2 linked regions of the Rhizobium rhizoryzae genome follow. The protein of the gene in region 1 binds, or shares a complex with, the protein of each later gene. Links are inferred from orthologs where the notes say so. Each region holds a gene or a part of one and is shown on either strand. Other genes may lie near its edges.

Region 1 (3,207 bases):
ATGGCTTCCTCCGCATCGTGGGTCACGACGATGGCTGTTGCGCGGCTTTGTCGCAGGACATCAAGCGTATCAGCCCGAATCGAATCCTTCAGCCGCGAATCAAGCCCGCTAAAAGGTTCGTCCATCAATAGAACACCAGGACGGGGAGCGAGCGCACGGGCCAACGCGACCCGTTGCTGCTCGCCGCCAGAGAGCGCGTGCGGAAACTTTTGCGCATAGTGCGCAAGACCCACCCGCTCAAGCGCCACCATCGCCTCGGCTGATGCCTCCGACGAAGGAAGCGCGGTCAACCCGAATTTGACATTATCGAGCACTGAAAGGTGCGGGAAGAGTGCGTAGTCCTGAAACATCAGGCCAACGCCGCGCTTTTCTGGCGGAACAAAGCATTGAGGACCTGCCATTTCGCGACCGTCGATGCACACACGCCCGCGCGTCTGCGACTCGATACCGGCCGCGATCCGCAGCAGTGTCGTCTTGCCAGATCCTGATGGTCCCAACAGGCACAGCACCTCGCCCGGGCGCGCCTCGAGGCTTATGCCGCGAATCGTTTCTTTGCCGTTATAGTGGTGGTGGATTTCTTCGAAGGTCAGGCTTGCGGCAAACGTGACCCCGGCAGTCCTGCGCAGAGCAGCCCCGCCACCTCGTTGCTTTACATCTGTATTTAACAGCATGCCTTCCGTGACCTCAGCTCTCTCAATCGCTAATCGTCCGGTGTGCCACCGGGTGTCAAGAGACCGAGCTCCTCCAGATCCAGCTGGGTAATCGGGTCTTCGTCCTCGGCCAACTCATCAGCAGACGATGGCAGCGGTACACGAAAATCAGGCGGAATTCTTCCTTGCAAGAGCCCCGCGCCCTTCAACTCCTCGATACCTGGCAAATCGCGGATTTCTTCCAGTCCAAAGTGATCGAGAAAACGTGGCGTGGTGCCCAGGGTGACGGGACGACCGGGCGTTCTACGCCGACCGCGAAAGCGTACCCATCCCGCTTCCATCAGAACATCCAGGGTTCCGCGAGAGGTTTGCACGCCACGGATCTCCTCGATCTCAGCGCGAGTGACCGGTTGATGATAGGCGATGATCGCCAAAACCTCGAGCGCTGCACGAGAGAGTTTGCGCGATTCCGTATCGTCCCGGCGAATCACGAAAGACAGATCCGCAGCCGTGCGAAATGCCCAACGGTCTTCGACGCGAATGAGGTTGACGCCCCTGCCAGCGTAGAGATGGACCAATCTCGCCATCACCCTGCGCAAATCAACAGTGCCGGGAAGCCGCTCGAGCAGGTATGCTTCCGAGACGGGCTCGGCCGACGCGAAAATCAACGCTTCAGCCGTGCGTTCCGCTTCCAGCTCAAGGCGTGAGATTTCCTCTGCGTTATCGTATCCGTTCCCGGCCATCTCGACGTCAGTTATCGACATCAGGCTTCTCCCTCATTTGAGCCTTGAGACGTGCGTTAAGGGGACTTCTCAGATACAGACTGCCGAACACCGAATCCTGCCTCATCTCCAGCTTCCCCTCACGCACCAGTTCAAGCGATGCAGCGAAGGCACTTGCAGTCGCAGTCACGCGATCGTTGGGGGGAAGGAACTCAACAAGATGAGCCTGAAGCGATGTCCAGTCGCCGATTTCACCCAACATTGAGGTGAGCAGTTCCCTCGCCTCCACCAGCGACCAGACTTTGCGACGTTCTATTGTGACTTGCGTGATTGCCTGGCGTTGTCGCAAATTGGCATAGGCATGAAGGAGATCGTAAAGTTCGGCCTCGAACGTCTTGCCTGCCCTGTCCGGCAGATGCTCCGGCGCACCGCGAGCAAAAACATCTCTGCCCAGCCGGTTCCGGTTGACGAGGTGACTTGCAGCCTCGCGCATGGCCTCCAGCCGCTTGAGACGAAATGCGAGCACCGCTGCCATCTCTTCCCCTGAAGGACCATCCTCCTGCCTCGACTGCTGGGGAATCAACAGTTTCGATTTGAGATAGGCGAGCCAGGCAGCCATCACCAGATAGTCCGCGGCAAGTTCGATCCGAACACGACGGGCACTCTCGACGAATTCCAGATATTGCTCTGCCAGCGCAAGGACGGAAATGCGCGCAAGATCGACCTTCTGATTGCGCGCCAGGTGCAGCAGAAGGTCGAGCGGCCCCTCGAAGCCGCCCACGTCGATTACGAGCGCCGCCTCGCTGACGCCTCGCGCCTCACTATCCTGCCAAAGCTTGTCCATCGGAATGGAGGTATGCTTATCGACGGCCATCGCTATACTCGCGCCTGTGGGAGAAGCCCCTCCTCCCGCTGGCCGATGCTAGCAGAAAAGCGGAACGGTTTACGCTGCTGGTATAAGCGACCAGAACTCGGCACGCAAATCGGCCTCGCTGGATGTGTCTGCCGGGGAAAAACCTGCCAGTGCAGCTTCGGCCCTCTTCAAGCTCTTGCCGGATAGAAGCGGGACCTCGCGGACGACCTGCTTCATTTCCTCCATGACGCCGTTGCAATGAAGGACAATATCACAGCCGCCGGAAATAATGTTGGCAGCACGCTCGCCCAGTGTGCCTTTCAGCGCGTTCATCGAACTATCGTCCGAGAGAAGAAGACCATCGAAGCCGATACGCCCACGAATAACTTCATCAATGACCTTGCGCGATGTCGTTGCGGGGTTTTCGGGGTCGATCGCCGTGAAAACAATATGAGCACTCATGCCCATAAGCTCATCTTTCATCTGACGAAACGGCAGAAAATCGTGCGCATCGAGTTCATCGATAGATGCCGATACCACCGGCAGGTCGTGATGGGAGTCTACCATCGCACGGCCATGGCCTGGCATGTGCTTCATCACCGGCAACATGCCGCCAGCCTTCAGACCGTCGGCTGCGGCTTTACCAACAGCCGCCACCGTCGCCGTGTTTTCTCCGTAAGAACGATTCCCGATGGCGGGCGTCCCTCCGGGCACAACAACATCGAGAACGGGCAGGCAGTTGATGTTGATGCCAAGCTTGGTCAGATCGAACGCATGGAGACGCGACATCAGCCATGCAGCGCGCAATCCCCGCGCCTTATCTTGCTCATAAAGCGCACCGAGAACCGAGCCCGACGGATAGTTTTCAGCCATCGGCGCGCGGATACGCTGAACGCGCCCGCCTTCCTGATCGATCAGCACAGGGGCATCCTGACGTCCAACTGCATCCCGCATTGACTGGACAAGATTGCGGATCTGAGCC
Region 2 (4,314 bases), 2.8 Mb from region 1 along the record:
AAAAGGTTTTTCGGCAATCGTCACCGCTGTAGACGCGCCAGAGACGTAGAGCGGGTTCGTGATCATGTTGCGCACCCAGGGCGGAAGCCGCTGTGTCTTGCGCAGCAGTTGCTGAAGGCTTTCCCGATGGGGCTGGGACGAAGCAACGATCTCGTGCAGGAAGCGGCCTGATTTTGCCTCTTCGGCTGCCGAGAGCTGCGAGACGGCAAGGACCAGCAGACAAAGGACAAGACTGAAGCGCTTCATCAAACAGCCTCCCGAAGACGCTCCGCCGTCTGCAAATCGACCGAAACGAGTTGCGAGACGCCCTGCTCCGCCATCGTCACACCGAAAAGCCGGTTCATGCGCGCCATGGTGATGGGATTATGGGTAATGATGACGAAGCGCGTTTGCGTCGATGCGGCCATCTCATCCATCAGGTTGCAATAGCGCTCGACATTGTGGTCATCGAGCGGTGCATCCACCTCGTCCAGCACGCAAATGGGCGCCGGATTGGTGAGAAAGACCGCGAAGATCAGCGCCATGGCTGTCAGCGCCTGCTCGCCACCCGACAGAAGCGTCATTGTCTGCGGCTTCTTGCCCGGCGGACGGGCCAGGATTTCGAGCCCTGCCTCCAGCGGATCGTCGCTTTCGATGAGCTGAAGTTCCGCAGTACCGCCGTTGAAAAGATGCGTGAAAAGGCGCTGGAACTGGCCGTTGACCACATCGAAAGCGGCAATCAGTCGTTCGCGTCCCTCGCGGTTCAGGCTCTGAATGGCAGATCGCAGCTTGCGGATGGCATCAATGATGTCGTCACGCTCCTTGATGAGCGCGGAGAGCTTGTCCGAGAGTTCCCGTTGCTCCTCCTCGGCCCGAAGGTTGACGGCGCCAAGCCGTTCACGCTCCATCTTCAGGCGGTCCACCTCGCGTTCCACGGCGCTCATGTCCGGCAGGGTGGAACCCGGCTGGATGCCTGCAAGACGGAATGCCTCATGCGGCTCCACGGACAGGGCCTGGCGAATTGCATTTTCCGCATCGTGTCGACGCTCTGCGGCGGACACCAGACGCTCCTCCGCGCGGCCGCGCTTTTCACGAACCTCGGCCAGGGCCGCAAGCGCGGTGGCAGCACGCTGGTCCGCCTCGCGCTGGCGGGTTTCGGCCTCGGCCAGAGCGTCTCCGGCGGCGCGACGCGCCTCTTCCGCCTTCTGCAACTCGTTCATAAGGGCGCGGCGCTTGTCCTCGAACTCCTCCGGCGCAAGATCCAGCTCGGCCATTTCCTCACGGGCTTCGTCCTCACGCTCCCGCAGGGTCGCAACATGACCTTCGGCACTGGCGACGCGGCCCCGCCAGTTCGTGCGCTCGGCGGAAATGGCCGACAGACGGCGGCGACGCGCATCCGCATCGCGCGACAGACCCTCATAGCGCGCCCGCGCTTCCGCAAGCTCTGCCCGATGCTGCGCCACCGTCAACTGATGTTGCGCCAACCGGCGGTCGAGATCGGCGAGATCCGGTGCATCCTGTCTTTCGGCACGGGCGGCCTCGTCCTGCGCGGCCAGTTCCTCGATCTGTTCGCTCAGTTGGGCAAGGGCATTTTCGGCAACGGCACGGCGGCGCATCAGGTCGCCCGCAGCACGCTCAGCCTGCGCAAGCGCTTCACGCGCTTCCGAAACACTGCGTTGAAGAAGCCGCAGGCGTTCGCGCGCCTCGCCAAGACGCGCCTCTTCGGTCCTGATGGCCTCGCCTGCCTGAAGGCTCAGGCTTTCCGCCTCCGACAGCTCGATACGCGCATCATCGATTTCGGTCTCCAGTTCGGAGAGCCGGTTTTTCTGCGCAAGCCGAAGAGCTGCAGCACTCGGTGCCTCCGAGCCGGTGACATGCCCATCCCAGCGATAGACGGCACCTTGCTTCGTCACGAGACGCTGCCCGGGTTTCAGGCTCGCCTGCAAAGCCTTCGCATTCGACTGGTCTACGACGCCGATCTGGGCCAGCCGGCGCGCCAGTTCCGGCGGCGCTGTCACGTGGCGGGCAATGGGTTCTGCGCCCTGCGGCAGCGCCGGTCCCTCGACGGCGTTTGTCAGGCGCAGCCAGTGAGACGGGGCGGCCTCGTCCAAGGCGCTATCGAGATCGTCGCCGAGTGCCGCGCCCAGAGCAACCTCGAAGCCGCGATCAACGCGGATCATTTCCGCCACCGAAGTGAACGCACCGCTTGCCTCACCGGCGCTCAGCATGCGGCGGATGGTACGGGCTTCCGTTTCCAACCCATTCAGGTGCGCGCGCGCCTGCTCGACGGGCTGCCGGGCCTCCAGTTCCCGCTGGCGGGCCTGAGACAGCGCCTCTTCGATCTCCTCGATAGACGCTGCCGCCTCCTCCAGCGCATATTCCGCCGCCTCCACCGCTTCGCGGCGCTCTGCCGGGTCGGTCAGTTCGGAGAGTTTGTCATCGAGTGTTTCAAGCTCGCTTGCCGCTTCACTGCGCTGACGGTCGAGGCGAAGGCGGCGATCGGCGATCTCGCGGATGACCCTTTCCAGCTGCGCAACTTGAGCGGCCACCTGCGCACGCTCGGCGGTAACAGCGGCGAATTCGCCTTCGCTTTCGGCCAGGCGTGCGCTGGCATCCTCATAGGCAAGCCGAAGTTCTTCCGCCTCCTCGCCAGATTGCGCCAGAAGCTCGGTCAGTTCCTGCTCTTCCGCATCCAGCCGCTCGATCACCGCGGCATTTTCCGCCATCAACTGCTCTTCGCGGCGAATATCCTCGGCAAGCTGCGCGAGGCGGCGCATGAGATCGTCCTTGCGGCGCAGAAGGCGGCCCGCTTCTTCCTCCAGCTGGCTGCGCGCGATCTGCAGCCGTTGAAGCGCGGCACCGGCCTTGGCCTCCACCTCGCGCAGTTCGGGCAGCTTCAGTGCGGCAATAGCCTGTTCCTTGGCGGCTTCCATCTGGCTCTGGGCGCGTTCGGCGACCACAGAGGTTGCGGCATTCAGCGCCTGCGTCGCCTCGTTTTCCGCATCGCGCGCCTGGACGAAGCGGATGTAGAGGAGCTTTGCCTCCCGCTCGCGGATATCGGCAGACAGCATCTTGAAGCGACTGGCCTGCCGAGCCTGACGCTTGAGGCTTTCGATCTGGCTGCTGAACTGGGTTGTGACATCCTCCAGCCGCTCGAGATTCGTTTCCGCAGCACGCAGCCGAAGCTCCGCCTCATGGCGCCTGGAATGCAGGCCGGAAATGCCTGCCGCCTCTTCCAGCAGTTGCCGGCGCGCCTGCGGCTTTGCCTGAATGAGCTCGCCAATCCGGCCCTGCCCGACCATGGAGGGCGAGCGGGCGCCCGTGGAGGCATCGGCAAACAGAAGCTGCACGTCCTTGGCGCGGGCTTCCTTGCCGTTGATCCGATAGACGGAGCCGTTCTCCCGCTCGATCCGCCGCGAGACCTGTATCTCATCGGCATCGTTGAAGGCGGCTGGCGCGGTACGATCGCTGTTGTCGAGGTAGAGGCCGACTTCCGCGGAATTGCGCGCCGGGCGATTTCCCGATCCGGAAAAGATCACATCATCCATGCCGGAAGCACGCATGTTCTTGTAGGAGTTTTCACCCATTACCCAGCGGAGCGCTTCCACAAGGTTGGACTTTCCGCAGCCATTGGGGCCGACGACGCCGGTGAGACCCGGTTCGATGATGAATTCGGTCGGCTCGACGAAGGATTTGAAGCCGACAAGGCGCAGTTTGGTGAACTTCATGCACCACCTGCAGACAGACAGACAAAAGCGGACACGGATACGCGATCCGTGTCCGCTTTCAAAAATGCGTTCGGATCAGAGCAGGCTATCGATGAGCGCCGACATGGCTTCAACCGACATGTCTCCGGAGTAACGGTTGCCGTTGATCAGGAAGGTTGGCGTTGAATTCACGCCGAATTCTTCCGCACCGCGCTTCATGGTGGCGTTCACTTGATCGAGAAGCTTCTGGTTCGTCAAGCAGGCCTCGAAGCCTTCCTGTGAATAACCGGCCATCTTGGACATTTGCAGCAGGGCATTGCGAACATTGCCGTCTGCCGGGGCTGCCCAGGCGCGCTGCTGCTTGAACAGCATGGAAACCATGGCGTAGTAGCTCTTGGCATCCGCCATTTCCTGCGGCTTGGCCGGGTTGCAGCGGGCCAGCATGAAGGCAGCAGTCGCGACCGGATCAAACGGGAACTCGCGCAGGATGAAGCGCGCCTTGCCGGTATCGATATACTTCTGCTTGATCGGCTCGAAGGTGGTGGTGTGGAAATGCGCGCAGTGCGGGCATGTCATCGACATGTATTCGACGATGGTGACCTTGGCCTTTTCATCGCCCAGCGCCATT

What was found.
Region 2: the proteins of G6N80_RS19305 (region 1) and smc are in contact, whole or in part, in a crystal structure (PDB 3ZGX), measured with the Bacillus subtilis proteins. The link is inferred for Rhizobium rhizoryzae from one-to-one orthologs.

The regions. Positions count from the first base shown.
Region 1 is NZ_CP049250.1:2,791,880-2,795,086, forward strand. The notes cover bases 309-3,207. They hold G6N80_RS19305 (segregation and condensation protein A), read right to left. Parts: upstream 2,217-3,207; coding sequence 1,401-2,216; downstream 309-1,400. Other genes in these bases: G6N80_RS19295 (ABC transporter ATP-binding protein), read right to left, coding at 309-671; scpB (SMC-Scp complex subunit ScpB), read right to left, coding at 701-1,393; nagZ (beta-N-acetylhexosaminidase), read right to left, coding at 2,316-3,207. Also shown: more of G6N80_RS19295, read right to left, coding at 1-308. UniProt on the Bacillus subtilis protein: Participates in chromosomal partition during cell division. May act via the formation of a condensin-like complex containing Smc and ScpB that pull DNA away from mid-cell into both cell halves.
Region 2 is NZ_CP049250.1:23,048-27,361, forward strand. What follows is about bases 46-4,051. They hold smc (chromosome segregation protein SMC), read right to left. Parts: upstream 3,708-4,051; coding sequence 246-3,707; downstream 46-245. Other genes in these bases: G6N80_RS06445 (Ivy family c-type lysozyme inhibitor), read right to left, coding at 46-246; G6N80_RS06455 (DsbA family protein), read right to left, coding at 3,783-4,051. Also shown: more of G6N80_RS06445, read right to left, coding at 1-45; more of G6N80_RS06455, read right to left, coding at 4,052-4,314. UniProt on the Bacillus subtilis protein: Required for chromosome condensation and partitioning.